3 regions of the Desulfosudis oleivorans Hxd3 genome follow, and region 2 is predicted to be linked to each of the others. Evidence: predicted binding sites of a transcription regulator. Region 2 holds the regulator's gene; each other region holds the start of a gene.

Region 1 (5,035 bases), 1.1 Mb from region 2:
GGTGGCCGGCGTCATCATCAACAATCAGGATTGTGGCGTGCTTTTTCATGTTCTCCTTCTGTGTTTCGTTCATGCCGGAACGCGGATATGAAACGTTGTACCGTGGCCTTCCCGGCTCTCCACGGTGATGGTGCCGCCCAGACTCTCCACCAGCTTGTAGACAATGGCCAGGCCCAGGCCGGTGCCCCGGCTTCGGGTGGTAAAATAGGGATCGAAAATCTGCTCCATATCCTTTTCCGCAATGCCGTGGCCGGTATCTGTCACATCGATGGTCACGGTATCGTTGTTGTCGCCGTCGGACAGGGTGACGGTGAGGCGGCCCCCGCTCTCCATGGCGTCCACGGCATTTAAATACAGGTTGAGCAGCACCTGGTTGAGCCGGTCCCGGTCGGTGCGGATGACGGGCCGGGTCGTTTGAATGCGGGCCGTGGATTCTATACCCTTGTTGGTAAAATCGTTTTCCATCAGCCGCAGGGAATGCTCAATCAGCTCGCCGGGTTCTACCTCGGTTATCTCCAGGGAGACGGGCCGGGCAAACTCCAGAAGCTGGGTCACGGCCCGGTTGAGCCGTTCCACCTCGTAAATCATGGTGTCGGCGGTCTTCTTGTCCTGGTCCGAATCCGAAAACTTCTCCTTGAAATAGGTGGCAAACCCCTTGATGGAACTTAACGGGTTGCGGATTTCATGGGCCACGCCCGCGGCCAGCTTGCCGATGGCGGCCAGGCGGCGGCTGCGGGCCACCTCTTTTTCCAGGCGGCGCATGCCGGTAAGATCTTTTATCAGCAGCAGGTAGCCGGACACCCGGCCGCCTTCGTCCTGAATGGGGGAGGCCCCGATCTCCAGCACCCGGTCCACACCGTCCGGCCCCGGCACCTCCACCTCCTGGGAGACATTGCCTCCGTCCTGAACCACCTGGTCGGCCACCTGCCGCACCGGCGGCGGTAAACGGTCCATGTCCAGCGGGTCGTCATCCGTACGACAGGGCGCCATACCCAGAATCTCGGCGGCCCGGCGGTTGCACGACGTGATCTCCGGGCCGGGGCCGAAGGTGACCAGGCCGGCCGGCATGTTGGCCACCACCTCGTCGGAAAGGGCCTTGACACGGACAAAGGAGGAACGGGCCGACCGGTAGGCCTGAATGGAAAACAGCGCCAGCATGCCGGTGCACACGATCAGCAGCACCACCGTGCCGTTGAGGACTGCGCGGCGAATATAGGCGGACCGGGCCGCGTCCAGCCGGGTCATGTCAAAGCCGACAAAGATAAACTGGCGCACCGGGGGCTGGTCCATGTCCTGGAAAAAATGCATGGCGCACCAGTCGTTGAACAGCCGCTTGTGCTCTCCGGGCGGCAGCCGGTCGATCATGCTTTTGAGCCGGCCCCGGACGGCAGGGGGCCGGTCCGGCGTAAACTGCTTGAATACCTCGAATACCGGCCCGTTGTCATGCTCCACGCGGCGGTGAGAAATTGTGGAGGGGGCCTGGTCCGCCGGAATCTCCGGGAAATTCTCATACCGGCTGCCCACCCGGTCCGGGTCGCTGTGGGCAAGGATGTCGCCGGTCTCATCGGTAATCAGCAGGTAGGCGATGTCTTCCTGCAGGGAAACCTCCATGAGCAGCCGCTGCACCTTTTCCGCGCCCCACATCATCATCACCACGCCAGTGCGGGTGCCGGCCTCAAAGGAGCGGATCAGGGCCGCGCCTTTGCCTTTCATGTTTTCCACCACCCGCTGGTCATGGGTACGGATGTTGTCGACCACCACGAATACGAAGATGGGCACGGCAATCAGAAGCACCCCCACGATGCCGAACAGAAAGATGCTTTTTAAGGAAACCGTTCGTCGCTGCCTGGACTTCATAGTTTCAGAACCTTTAAATATTGATAAACGGCCCTGCATGGCCCGGCCGGTACAGGGACTGACGGAGTCGGTTATGCAAGAGAGGTGCCTTTATGTATTGAAAGCCTCCTGGCGGACCAATATAGGGGCTCGCTCTTACAGCTTCAATTGAAAGGGCCGGTTGCCTCCATTTCCGGCGGCCCCGCCGTTGTCCGAAAACTACGGGTAAATTTTACCCATATGGATACAAAAGGGTGCATAAAAAATATCCGGATTTAAGAAAACCTTACCGCCTTTACGGAAGGAAATCAACAAAAAACAATTTCAAAAACAGATTCTTATAAAAATTATTGCTGTCTGGCACGGGCCTTGCTATTCAGATAGGCAATTGAAAAATCGAAAATCAAAATTAACTTTATAAAACCGGCAAATCCGGTCTGAAAGGAGAAGTAAATGAAAAAGAGAGCACTGACAGCGGTTGTGGCGTTGTTTGTGATGGCCCTGGCCACTTACGGTTTTGCCTGGGGTCCGGACCGTTCAGGAGACTGTCCCCGGTTTCGTGGGCAAGGCGCGGAGGAAGGGGCCAATGCCCGGTCCCCGTGGAAAAGCGACCTGACGGAAGAGCAGCAGAAAGCGCTGGACGGGCTGAATCAGAAATTCATTGATGACACCGTGGATCTTCGCATCAGTATAAATACGGCGTCCGACAAGCTGGCCCTGCTGATGGAGACCTCCAAGCCGGACCGCCAGCAGATCAAAAAGCTGGTAAAAGAGATCTCTGAGCTCAAGGGAAAGCTTGCCGAAAAACATGTGGACTATCTGATGGAAGCCCGTGAGATAGCCCCTGAAGCAGGTAAACGGTTTGGTGTTGGAAAAGGAGCATGTGGTTTTGGTTTTCAGGGCCGGTCCCCCGGTCCTGGATTGTGCCGGAATTAGCAATCCGGTAATGGCGCGCGGCTGTGCCGGTCTCCTCCCCTGCGGCACAGCCTCCCCCCAACGCCATTGCCTTGCAACCGGCTCCTCCTGGCTGTGCCCTCTGCCTCCCCCCCCTCCCCCTCAAACGCGCGGGGGGCACAGCCTTTTCCTTAAAAAACCGCACACCATCTCCCGCCTTCACTTTTACGCTTGTTCTTAATCGACTTCGTTCCGGTTTGAAAAGTTTCTCTCATTCGAACACCTTCTTCGTGGTCTTCGTTTTCTTCGCGACCTTTGTGTTCAAACCGGCTGGCCGGCCAGCCTGACAGGTCTTTGATTGACACAAAGTCCCGGAGGCAAAACGCCATTTAACAAAAATCATGTGCTTCGGCAAAAAAACTGGTTTTTTCACCATGCCTCATGTAAGATACCGCCATGAAGCTGTAAAAAAACCTGTAAGCATTCTGTTTTTAATATACAATCCGACATTTAAGAAAAGGAGGGTGCATCCCATGTCGAAAAAACGCATTCTCGTGGTGGATGACGAACCCGATTTCGTCATGCTGGTGAAAAAATACTTGGAAAAGGCGGGCTTCCAGGTGGAAATGGCCTTCAACGGCGTTGAGGCCCTGGAAAAGGTCCATGCCAACCCGCCGGACGGTATGGTGCTGGACGTGATGATGCCGGAAAAAGACGGCTACGAGGTGTGCGCGGAACTCAAAGGGGATGAGAAGTACGCCGATATTCCCATTGTGCTGCTGACCGCCGTGGCTGACCACGTCAGCTCTACCCGCTACTCCCACTTTGACGGCATTTCCATGAAAGCCGACGACTATCTGCCCAAGCCCGCCTCCGCTGAAGACATCTGCGAAAGCGTCAAAAGCCTGGTAGACTAAAACAGACCGGGCCGGAAAGCGTTAAACTTTCCGGCCCCTTGTGTCTGCCGGACTAAACGTTTCTGGGCGCCGGCAGCCTGACGGTAAAGGTGCTGCCCTTGCCGGGCTGGCTCGCAAGGTCAATGGTGCCGCCCATCTGCTCCACCAGCCCTTTCACAATGGGCAGGCCCAGGCCGGTGCCCGTGATAAACCGGGTGTTCTCGTCCTTGACCCGGAAAAACTTTTCAAAAATCTTCTCCCTGTGCTGCTCGGCGACACCGAACCCGGTATCCGCCACAGACACCCTGAAAAACCCATCCTCCATGTCGGCCCGCACCACAACGGAACCGCCGTTGCCCGTGTATTGAAGGGCGTTGGCCACCAGGTTGCCAAAGATGCTTTCAAGGGCCAGGGGGTCGGCGGTCAGCTCGGGAAACGGCCCGGTCCCCAGCTCCAGGGAAAGCCTCTGCTCTCTGGCCGCGGCCCGGGACTGCATGAAGTCCACGATGCTGGCAAGCAGGTTTTCCAGCCGGATCGGCTGAATGTTGTGTGTCACGCCGCCGGACTCGATGCGGGACAGATCCAGCAGGTCCCCGATCAGGGCGATCAGGCCGCCGGTCTTCTCCTTGGCCCGGGAAAGGATGTACTGATCCTCGTTGTCGTCGTTTTCTTCGGCCATGTCCCGCAGCACCGCGCCCAGCTGCTCGTGAATGGTGGAGAGCGGGGACCGGAGTTCGTGGGACACCTTGGCCACGAACTCGGACTTGAGTTGATCGAGCAGCTTGATGGAGGTGATGTCGCCCAGGGTCACCACCGTGCCGATGCACTCGCCGGTTTCGGCCTGGACCGGGCGGCCCCGGGCAATAAGATACTTTTCCCCGCCGATGCTCAGTTCGTGGGTAAACAGGTCGGCGGCGCCGCCGTTATCGCCCCTGGCCGTGCGCCGCACCATGTCGCAAAGCACCGGATCTTCGATGTAAGTGGCGATGTCGGCACCGGGAGCGGTTTCCGGTGCCAGCCCCACCAGCAGCTTGAACGACGGATTCATCAGCACCACGGTACCGTTTTTATCGGTAACCGCCACGCCGGTGGGAAGGGACTCCACAATGGCGCTGATCCGGCTCTTTTCCGTGCCCAGGTCGGCCAGGGTCCGGCTCCGCTCCAGGGCCAGCTGCTCGGTCTCATGGATCAGGCGAATCTTGTCCAGTGCCCGTTCCACCACGATGCGCAGCTGGGCCGGGTCAAAGGGCTTTGGAATAAAGTCGTAGGCCCCCTGTTTCATGGCCTCGATGGCGGTCTCCACCGTGGCAAAGCCGGTGATCACGATCACCAGGATATCCCGCTCCTGCTGCTGAATCTCCCGCAACACATCCATGCCGTCGATGCCGGGCATCTTCAGATCCAACAGC
Region 2 (5,035 bases):
GACAACCGGCATATACTTTACTCTGTCGAACCGGTTGTCGTCACAGGGGATTCGTTCCGTTTTACCGGTAATTCCATGACCTTTGACATGACATCCGGCAAGGCGGTGTTGTCGGGAAACGTAACCGGCCGCATCACCGACGACGCACTGGCGCTTCAATAATGCCGGCAATCGAAACAGGCATATGGAACACAATGAAAATACAAACCGGACTGCTGACAATCTGTTTTCTGGTTTTTCCGGCGCTCTTCGCGTCGGCCGACACACCACCCCCCCCGCAGGACGACGCAAAGGCCATTCATATCTCTGCGGACCGGCTGGTCTCTGAAAGCCGGGCCGACTATGCCGAGTTTACCGGCAATGTCCGCGCCGTGGGCGAAAAATTTGACATTCAGGCCGACACCCTTCAGGTTTTTTACAGCCCGGCCCCGGACACTCAGGCGCCCGGAACCGCCAACCGGCTTGACACCGGTACCGGCAAAACCGTCAGGGAGATCATCGCCACGGGCAATGTCACCATTCTGTTTGACGACAAAGTTGCAAAAACAGACCAGGCCGTCTATTCACGGGAATCGGGCCGGGTGGTACTCATGGGGCCCGGCTCCACGGTCACGGGCAAAAGCGGCCGCATTTCCGGAGACACCATCACCCTGCACACGGAAACCGAAAGCGTCACCGTTATCAGCGGCGGGGAAACAAGGGTTCAGGCGGTGATCCACCCGGACGGATCCAAAAACGACGACCAGACGGAAAAATAACAGGAACCACCGGCATGGCGGTACTCTATTTACGGGAACTGGTGAAACATTACAGCGGACGGCCCGTGGTGAACGCGGTGAGCCTGGAGCTGGAAAGCGGACAGGTGGCCGGCCTGCTGGGGCCCAACGGCGCCGGCAAAACCACCACGTTCTATATGACCGTGGGCATGATCCGTCCCGACAGCGGCGCCATCGCCGTGGACAGCGACGATATAACCGGCGATCCCATGCACATTCGGGCGCGCAAGGGCATCGGCTACCTGCCCCAGGAGTCGTCGGTCTTTAAAAAACTGACGGTGGAACAGAACATTCGGGCCGTTCTTGAATACCTGGGCCTGCCCGTGGCGCAGCAGGTGGAACGGACCCATACCCTGCTGGAAGAGCTGGGCATTGAGCGCCTGTCCGGGCAGCGGGCCGGCCTGCTCTCCGGCGGAGAGCGGCGCCGCCTGGAGATCTGCCGGGTCCTGGCCACCAACCCCGCTTTTGTGTTGCTGGACGAGCCGTTTGCCGGCATTGATCCGCTGGCCGTGGCCGATATTCAGTCCATCATTCAGCACCTCACCGACCGGGGCCTGGGCGTCCTGGTGTCGGACCACAACGTGCGGGAAACCCTGGGGGTCTGCGACAAAGCCTATATTCTCAACAACGGGCAGATCATTGAGGCCGGCACGCCGCAGGTGATCGCGGAGAGCAAAACCGCGAAAAGCATCTATCTGGGAGAGGGGTTCAGGTTATAGTATGGCCCTTGATCTGCGACAACACCTCAAGCTGAGCCAGCAACTGGTCATGACCCCCCAGCTGCAGATGGCCATTCGGCTGCTGCAGCTCAACCGGCTGGAGATGGTGGACATGATCCAGCAGGAACTGTCCGAAAATCCGGCACTGGAAGAGGCCCCGGAAACAGCGCCCGAAGACGAGCTCTCAACCGATGACAGGGAAGCGGAGGCCCTTCCCGAAAGGGTTGAAGCGGAAAAGGAGGTCTCTATTGAAGAAAAGATCTCCGACCAGGTGGAGTGGGAAAACTACCTCAATGAATACAACTCCTACGGCGGGGTCCAGTTTGAAAGCGAGGCCAGGGAGCAGCCCCAGTATGAATCCTTTGTCGCCTCCCACAAGTCCTTAAAGGACCACCTGCTGTGGCAGTTTCTCATGACCCTGCCCACCGGCCAGGAAGAGGCCATTGCCAGCCTGATCGTCGGCAACGTGGATGACGATGGTTATCTCAAGGCCGATGTGGCGGAGATCGCGGCCACGGCCAACGCGCCCATAGAGCAGGTGGAAACCATTCTGGCCATGCTCCAGAATTTTGACCCGCCCGGCGTATGCGCCCGGACCCTTGCGGAATGCCTGTTGATCCAGGCCCGCCAGCTGGGAATCGACACCCCGGTGATCGCCGGCATCCTGAACAACCACATGAAGCATCTGGAGTCCAAAAATTACAAGGTCATTGCCAGGGCACTGAAAACCGACACGGAAGAGATCGTGGCCGCGGTCAACCTGATCCGGACCTTAGAGCCCCGGCCCGGCAGAAGCTTCAAGCAGGAGGACGCCGGGTACATCATTCCCGATATTTATGTTCACAAATTCGAAAACGATTTTGTCATTGTTTTAAACGACGACGACCTGCCGCGACTGCACATCAGCCCCTACTACCGGCAGGCGATGCGGGGCCGGGCCGCCGGATCAAAAGAGGCCAAAGAGTACCTGCAGGAAAAAATCCGGTCCGCCACCTGGCTGATCAAAAGCATTCAGCAGCGGCAGAAGACCATCTACGCGGTCATGAACAGCATCCTCAAGTTTCAGCGTGATTTTTTTGAAAAGGGGGTGGCCCACCTCAGGCCCATGATCCTGCGGGATGTGGCCGAAGACATCGGCATGCACGAATCCACCATCAGCCGGGTCACCACCAACAAATACGCCCACACACCCCAGGGCATCTTTGAATTGAAATACTTTTTCAACAGCGCCATCAACCGGACCGGCGCCGACAGCATGGCGTCGGTCAGCGTACAGGACAAAATTCGGCAGATCATAAAAAACGAAAACCCCAAAAAGCCCTTCAGCGACGACAAGATCGCTGACATACTCAAAGCGGCCAACATCAACATCGCACGGCGCACGGTGACAAAATACCGGGAAGCCATGGGCATCCTGTCATCCACCAAGCGCAAACAATTTTAAGGAGAATGGTCATGCAGGTAACAGTCACATTCAAGAACCTGGAGGCATCGGAGCACCTGAAACAGTTTGTGTCGGAAAAACTCAACAAGTTCGACCGGCTCTTCGACTCCCCTGCCAAAGCTGAGGTGTTGCTCTCGGTGGAAAAATTTCGCAACATCGCGGAGATCAACCTGACCGGGGACAAGCTCAATATCATCGGCAAGGAAGAAACAGAGGACATGTATGCGGCCATCGACCTGGTCATGGACAAAATCGAAAAACAGATCAAGAAAAACAAACAGAAGATCAAGCAGCACCGGCCGGCCACCCGAAAAGCCGCCAAGCGGGAGGACACGGACCTGCCGTAAAGGGGCACTCCTTTCGGACTTTTGGCACCGGGAAAACGGACTGCACCGGGAAAAAGCATCTCCTTCCCCGTCTTGCGCGGTCTCCTGCCCCGGGTTGACATCGCCGGCCAAGTGACGTATTTTTCCACTCTGGCATATCAACCTGGGAAACCGGCGGCTGTTTTATAAAGGTAGTAAACATGAAACTTCTGGATGTACTGCGTAAGGAGGCGGTTCTTGTCAACCTGGAGGCCCGGGACAAAAAAGGGGTCTTGGAGGAGTTGACCGTTCCGGCGGCAAAAATTTCAGGCATTGAGCACAGCAAGCTGGTGCGCATGCTCATGGAACGGGAGCGTCTGGGCACCACCGGCATCGGCGGTGGCATCGGCATTCCCCACGGCAAGCTCAAGGAGCTGGGAACCGTGATCCTGTGCGCCGGCCTGAGCCGCAAAGGCGTGGACTTTGACGCAATGGACGGCCGGCCGGTCCACATCTTTTTTCTGCTCTTTACGCCGGAGGGTTCCACCGAGCTGCACCTCATGCTGCTCTCCCGCATCTCCAAGCTGCTGAAAAACGATATTTTCAGGCAGCGGCTGGCCGACGCCCAGGACGCGGATACCGTGCTGGAGATCATCGAGGAGTATGACGAAGAGCCGTGATCCGCTATGCGCAACTTCATCATTCACATTCTCACCGGCCTGTCCGGTTCCGGCAAAAGCACGGCCCTGGATGTTTTTGAAGACGCCGGGTTTTACTGCGTTGACAACATGCCGGTGGCCCTGCTGCCGAAATTTCTGGAAATCCCGGTAAACACCGCATCCGGCATATCGGGGCTGGCCTTTGTCATGGACCTGCGGGAGCCCGATTTTCTTGCCACCTACCCTTCTGTTTTCAACGACCTCAAGGCCCAGGGATACCGGCTGACCGTTCTCTTTTTTGAAGCCGGGGAAAATGTCCTGATCCAGCGTTACAGTCAGACCCGGCGGCACCATCCCCTGGCCGGGGACAAGGGGCTGGTTTCCGGTATTCGGCGGGAACGGGAACTTTTGGAGGAGCTGCGCGCGTCGTCGGACACCGTCATCGACACCTCCACGCTGACCATTCACGAGCTGAAAATCCGCCTGCTGGCCAGAATCCGCAAAAGCGCCGACCACATGCCCATGCGGATTCACGTCATGTCCTTCGGCTACAAGTACGGTATACCCCATGACGCGGACATCATCATGGATGTGCGGTTTCTGCCCAACCCCTATTTCGTGGATCCCCTGAAGCATAAAAACGGCACGGATGCCGACGTGGCCGCCCATGTGCTGAATCACTCCACCGGCAGCGCTTTTTTGGAAAAGTTCTTAAACTTGATTGACTTCCTTCTGCCTTTATACAAGAATGAGCCCAAAGCATACCTGACCGTGGCCGTGGGCTGCACCGGCGGATGCCACCGAAGCGTGGCAGTGGCGACCGCTGTGTTCAACCACATGAAAAAACGGGAGGAGCGCCACGTGGAAATATCACACAGAGACCTCAAAGAGGCGGGCCAGACCACATGATCGGCATACTGATAGTCACCCATGAAAAGCTCGGCGACGCATTGATCGAAGCGGCCCAGTTTATTCTCGGCTCAAAGCCCGAAAAACTCGCGGCGGTCTCCATCGACCTGAACGAAAACGCGGACAAGCTTCGCAAAAAAATCGCCGACGGTATAAAAACGGTCAAAGGGGAAAACGGTGTGCTGATTCTTACCGACATGTTCGGAGGATCCCCGTCAAACCT
Region 3 (5,035 bases), 450 kb from region 2:
CATCGGCAAATAGGCGAAGACTCTGCCGGCTCGAATGTTTCACGTGAAACATTCGAGCCGGGCAGGGTTGTGTAATATCGGAAAATGCTTATGTTGAAAAAACAGCCCGACCGTTGTTTGAATGTTCTGGAATAAGGAGAAAGAGATGGAGTTTGATTTTACCCCGTATTTTACCCGGTATGAAATGCTGGTGAGCATGGTGGACGGCATCTTTGACCGGGTCAAGGACGAGTACCCCGCCTGCGTTACCTGCAGTCAGGGCTGTTCGGACTGTTGTCACGCCCTTTTTGATCTGACCCTGATCGAGGCCCTCTACATCAACCACAAGTTCAACGCGGCCTTCGGGCGCAACGAACAGATGCTGGAAAAGGCAAACCGGGCCGACCGTCAGATTTACAAGTTAAAAAAGCAGGCCTACCTGGACCACGAACAAGGCAAGAACGAAGTGGCCATTCTGGCGGAAATGGGCATGGAGCGGGTCCGGTGCCCCCTGCTTAACAACGAAGAGATGTGCGACCTGTATGCGTTTCGACCCATTACCTGCCGGATTTACGGTATTCCCACCTCGATTTCTGGAATGAGCCACACCTGTGGCAAAAGCGGATTTGAGGCCGGCGGAAAATACCCCACCCTTAATATGGATAAGATTTATTCTCAGCTTTACGCCCTTTCCCGGGAGCTGATGGTCGACATTCAGACCCGGTACACCAAAATGGACGAAATGCTGGTGCCGGTTTCAATGGCCCTTCTCTCCGACTACGATGACGCGTTTTTCGGGTTTAACCAGGAAGCGGAGAACACAGAGGACGGGAAAGAGGAGAAAGAATGAAGATCGAAGCGTTTTCTCCGGAGGAAAAGGCAGCGCGAAAGCAGGCGATTTTTGACGCCATGTCCCCGCGGGCCCAGCGATGGGTCCAGAAAAAAGGGTATGACAAGTGGGACCCCTTTCAGGAGCCCAAGGATCCCATCGACATGCGAAAGGACAAGACCCGGCGGACCAGCCAGGTGCTGATCCGGGAGTTTTTGCAGACGCTGGCGATGGAGACCTACAGCACCCAGTATGCCCGGGGCGCTTTTGAGTTGTGCCTGGGCATTATCAACGAGGAGGAGCGGGCCCTCGGCATGTTCGCCTTTGCTTCCTGGTACCGGGACCTGCTGGAAAAAGAGGGAATCGATCTTTTTGAAAACCAGTGACCCCGACCCGATTGCCGCGGATGTGGTCCGCATGGTGACCGACGCCGAGGCCCGGCTTGTCTGCCGGCAGGTGATACGGGCGGTTTCTGAACAGCACGGGGTGGGCATCCGGCGGGTAAAGGCCGCCATTACCGGCCTGGTGGATGCCGGTACGCTTCGGTTTTCGGAAGAGTGCGGCAACTGTTTTCTTGAAAAAAATTACGGGGGCACGGTGCGGCTCTCCCCCCACGTGATGGTGGCCCCGCCCCGGGTGCCGGTGCCCCTGGAAATCGGTTGTCAAATGGTCCGGCTGATGCCGGGGGCCGCCTTTGGTGATTGTCGCCATCCCACCACACGACTTTCCGTGTGCGGCCTGGATTTTCTTTTTACCGCGCACACCGGGCTTGACCGGTCCGCCGCCGCCCTGGACATCGGCACCGGGTCCGGCGTGCTGGCCCTTGTGGCGGCCCGGCTGGGGGTCTTTCGAGTGCTGGCCATTGATATCGATCCGTGCGCAAGAAAAGAGGCGGCGGACAATGTGGCCCTCAACGATTTGTCCGACCGCATCGTGGTGTCCGACAGGGGCCTTGAGCAGGTGAGCGGACCGTTTTTTCTGGTGACGGCAAACCTTCGGCTGCCGACCCTGAAGCGATACGCGCCCCTGATTGACAATCTGCTGATGCCGGGTGGCGGCCTGGTGGTTTCCGGCATTCGAACCCAGGAGACCGCGCCCCTGATGGCGGCGTTTGACACCACGGCAACCTGTATCTGGCAATCATCCGACGGCGGGTGGAGCGCCATGGTGTTTATCAAACATCCGTCCAAAGCGAACAAACACCAAAGGACCGTTTTGGACTCACAAAAAAGAGGTGACACATGACCATCGAAACAAAAGAGCAGTATCTGGAAAGACTGCTGGCAGAAAAAAAGCCCCGGTGCCCGGCGTGCGGGCAGGAGATGGAGATATGGGAACCCCCGATTCTGAACTTCAGTGACGGCCTTGGGTGGGGAACACCTTATCTGTTTGTCTGTTTTAACAACAATTGTCCCACCTATACCCAGGGGTGGGCCTACATGCAGGAGACCTTTGGCCACAAGGCCTCTTACCGGAACATGTGCTATCCGTTCACGGAGCAGTTTGAAACCATGCCGGTTTTCAGCGACCAGGGCGGCCTGGCCCAGGTGGTGACCGAAGAGACCGTGGCCGAGCAGGACCGGATTCGGGAGGCCACCAAGCGGGGGTTTTCCCTGCTGGCCGAGTTTTACACCACCAAAAGCTGGTACGAAGTGCTGACCCTGCTGCTGGATGCCACCGAGCCCGCCAAGGTGCGGCTCAAGGCCGCTGAGATGGTGGGGGATATCGGCGATCTGGAGGCTATTGAACCCCTGCGGAGCTACAATTTCGGCAACGCGATTTTAAATGAGGCCGCCCAAAAGGCCGTGGCTAAAATTCACGAGCGCCACTTTACCCTGGAATGCCCTTACTGCGCGGAAATTATCAAGAAACGGGCCAAGGTCTGCAAGCACTGTGGAAAGGAACTTTCCACATAAGACCCGGCAAATAGAAAAAAGAGCCCCGGTATTCCGGCATGTCTCACGCCGGAATACCGGGTTTTTTATGCGAAAAAGGCGGGAGGGGGCTTTTTCGCAAGGGCGTCTGGTTAGAAATTCACGCAGAACCCGGCGCCGCCATAAACGTCGACATCCTGGTCGGGCAGGGTGGTGTTGTCAAAGGTGTCCGTGTAGGCAATAAATGCGGACAGGTCGACGGAGTCGGTTACCGGAAACCCCGCGGACAGGGAGAGGTTGTAGTCGTAAAAGTCGTGGTTTCCATCCGCGGCATAGCGGTTTCCTGCGTACCCGGCCGACGCGCCAAATCCAAGGCCGATGCCCCGGGGAAGCTCCAGGTCGTAGGCAATGCCCGCCGACAGGTAGTATTCATCCAGTTCGTCATAGTCATAATAAAAATCGACACCCGCGGACAGTCCTGCCACCAGGGACGCCCAGGTGCTGATAAACAGCTCACTGGTCCCCTGGCCCCCGCCATTGGGAAACAGGTATTCGATGTGGCCCACGGTAATATCCACGGGATCCAGGGAAAATCCGTAGGAAAGCGTCAGGTCGATTTCGGAAAACTCGTTATCTTCCGCCAGGGTTCCCCCATAATCACCCACGTCGTAGTTGCCCCATACGTTCAGGTTAATACCGTTTTCCGCGGTGACGTCCAGATAGGGCTGGACCACCGCCTCGTCATTGAAGGTAATGCCCCGCCATACATAGGCGGACACAACATCCGCGCCGGCTGACACGGCCGCGGCCGTCGCGCTGCTGACACCGACCCCCAATAACAGACCCAACACACCAAGAACAAAACCAAATCGTTTCATGTTGCTTCTCCTTTCTTTGCTGTTGCATGCGTTTGGCGTGGTCCGCTAAACTGAAAATCCACGCCGACAGGCAGAACAGAAAAGCACAACGCGTGCCAGAGACAATAAAATCGTGAAAACCCTTTACCCGCAAAGCTTTGGACGAATCTGAAAAAACGAGAGGGAAAAAGAAAGGTTTCATGTTTGTAGTTTGTTGTTAGTCGCAAGACAAAACCGTAACATAAATTTTATGTTACGATATGCACCGGGGGCAAAAAACCAGCACATGCGATCAGCGCGGGGGTTCTACGGGCGCAAAAAACATTGCATTGCCGCGGCCGGTGGTGTAAAAGTGTAATAATGTCAGTAGTCGGGCGGAGGGGGTTTCTGCCACAGGGCGTTTGAGCATCCGGAAAAAAGGAGAAGGGGTGAAAACACCACGCTGTATGGTCCGTATCGGGATGGCCGTTCTGGTCTGCCTGATGGTTTTTCTGTCCACAGCCGGGGCAGAGTCTGTGTTGCCGCTCTCCACGGGCCAGACCCTTTACGTGCCGGCCTATTCCCATATATACAGCGGTAACAACGAGCAGCCCTTTCTTTTGACCGTGACCCTGAGCATTCGCAACATCGACCCCGGCCGCGCCATTCTTGTCACCAAAGCGGACTACTATGCAACACAGGGAAAGCAGCTGAAAAGCTATGTCTCGGCGCCGGTTAAGTTAAAGCCGTTGGAATCCATACGCTACGTGGTGCCGGAACGGGACAAAAGCGGCGGGTCGGGCGCCAACTTTATTGTTGAGTGGACATCCGATGGCCCGGTCAATCCACCCATTGTCGAGTCCATCATGATCGGCACCCAGATTCAGCAGGGCATCTCCTTTACTTCCAGGGGCCAGCCCATTACCCCCTTTTCCTCTCAATAGGAGCCGTCCGCGAGCATGCGCCTGGTTTCTTTCGATCCCCTTCAGACCCTGGACATTCCCGGTGTGCGGACCATCAAGCCGGCGCACTGGTTCCGGGAAAAAGAGACCGTCAAGTCGGCCGACTGGATTCTTTATCCTGAATACTGGCAGGTCAACCCCCTGTATTATGGCCTTAAAAAACGGATATTTCCCAGCGTCAGCACCTATCACATCGGCCACGACAAAATTGAAATGGCCAGGGCCTTTGAGGCGGTCTGCCCGGAGAACGCTCCTGTCACCCGGATCCTGTCACGCAACGAATACGCCACAGAGCAGATTCTTGATGAGTTCGATTTTCCCTTTGTGGCAAAAGAGGTGAGAAGTTCCATGGGGGAAGGGGTTTTTCTGATCACCGACAAAAAGGCGTTGAAGGCCTATGTGGACCGCAACGACACCCTTTTTGTCCAGGAGTATCTTCCCATCAGCCGGGACCTGCGGGTGGTGGTGGTGGGAAAGTCGGTTGTGGCCGCCTACTGGCGCCAGGCCCCGGACGGGGCTTTCTGCAACAATGTGTCCAGGGGCGGAACCGTCTGT

Evidence for each region. The regulator sigma-54, encoded in region 2, starts transcription at its own class of promoters, with help from an activator protein. The targets are predictions, from matches to a motif close to TNTGGCACANTTTCTGCTNT.
Region 1: DOLE_RS14455 (Spy/CpxP family protein refolding chaperone) is a predicted target of sigma-54. The motif match lies at 2,193-2,212, and genes of this name have one in related genera.
Region 3: DOLE_RS00540 (TorF family putative porin) is a predicted target of sigma-54. The motif match lies at 3,641-3,660, and genes of this name have one in related genera.

What each region holds. Positions count from the first base shown of each region.
Region 1 is NC_009943.1:3,387,786-3,392,820, forward strand. It holds gene DOLE_RS14445 (sigma-54-dependent transcriptional regulator) at 1-49, opposite strand, end outside; gene DOLE_RS14450 (ATP-binding protein) at 70-1,857, opposite strand; gene DOLE_RS14455 (Spy/CpxP family protein refolding chaperone) at 2,290-2,772, shown strand; gene DOLE_RS14460 (response regulator transcription factor) at 3,264-3,647, shown strand; gene DOLE_RS14465 (hybrid sensor histidine kinase/response regulator) at 3,700-5,035, opposite strand, start outside.
Region 2 is NC_009943.1:569,761-574,795, reverse strand. It holds gene lptC (LPS export ABC transporter periplasmic protein LptC) at 1-162, shown strand, start outside; gene DOLE_RS02575 (LptA/OstA family protein) at 195-758, shown strand; gene lptB (LPS export ABC transporter ATP-binding protein) at 773-1,495, shown strand; gene rpoN (RNA polymerase factor sigma-54) at 1,497-2,939, shown strand; gene hpf (ribosome hibernation-promoting factor, HPF/YfiA family) at 2,951-3,286, shown strand; gene DOLE_RS02555 (PTS sugar transporter subunit IIA) at 3,466-3,924, shown strand; gene rapZ (RNase adapter RapZ) at 3,931-4,812, shown strand; gene DOLE_RS02545 (PTS sugar transporter subunit IIA) at 4,809-5,035, shown strand, end outside.
Region 3 is NC_009943.1:117,475-122,509, forward strand. It holds gene mnmE (tRNA uridine-5-carboxymethylaminomethyl(34) synthesis GTPase MnmE) at 1-13, shown strand, start outside; gene DOLE_RS00520 (YkgJ family cysteine cluster protein) at 146-829, shown strand; gene DOLE_RS00525 (hypothetical protein) at 826-1,194, shown strand; gene DOLE_RS16880 (50S ribosomal protein L11 methyltransferase) at 1,181-2,053, shown strand; gene DOLE_RS00535 (zinc ribbon domain-containing protein) at 2,050-2,724, shown strand; gene DOLE_RS00540 (TorF family putative porin) at 2,835-3,560, opposite strand; gene DOLE_RS00545 (DUF3124 domain-containing protein) at 3,968-4,462, shown strand; gene DOLE_RS00550 (ATP-grasp domain-containing protein) at 4,478-5,035, shown strand, end outside.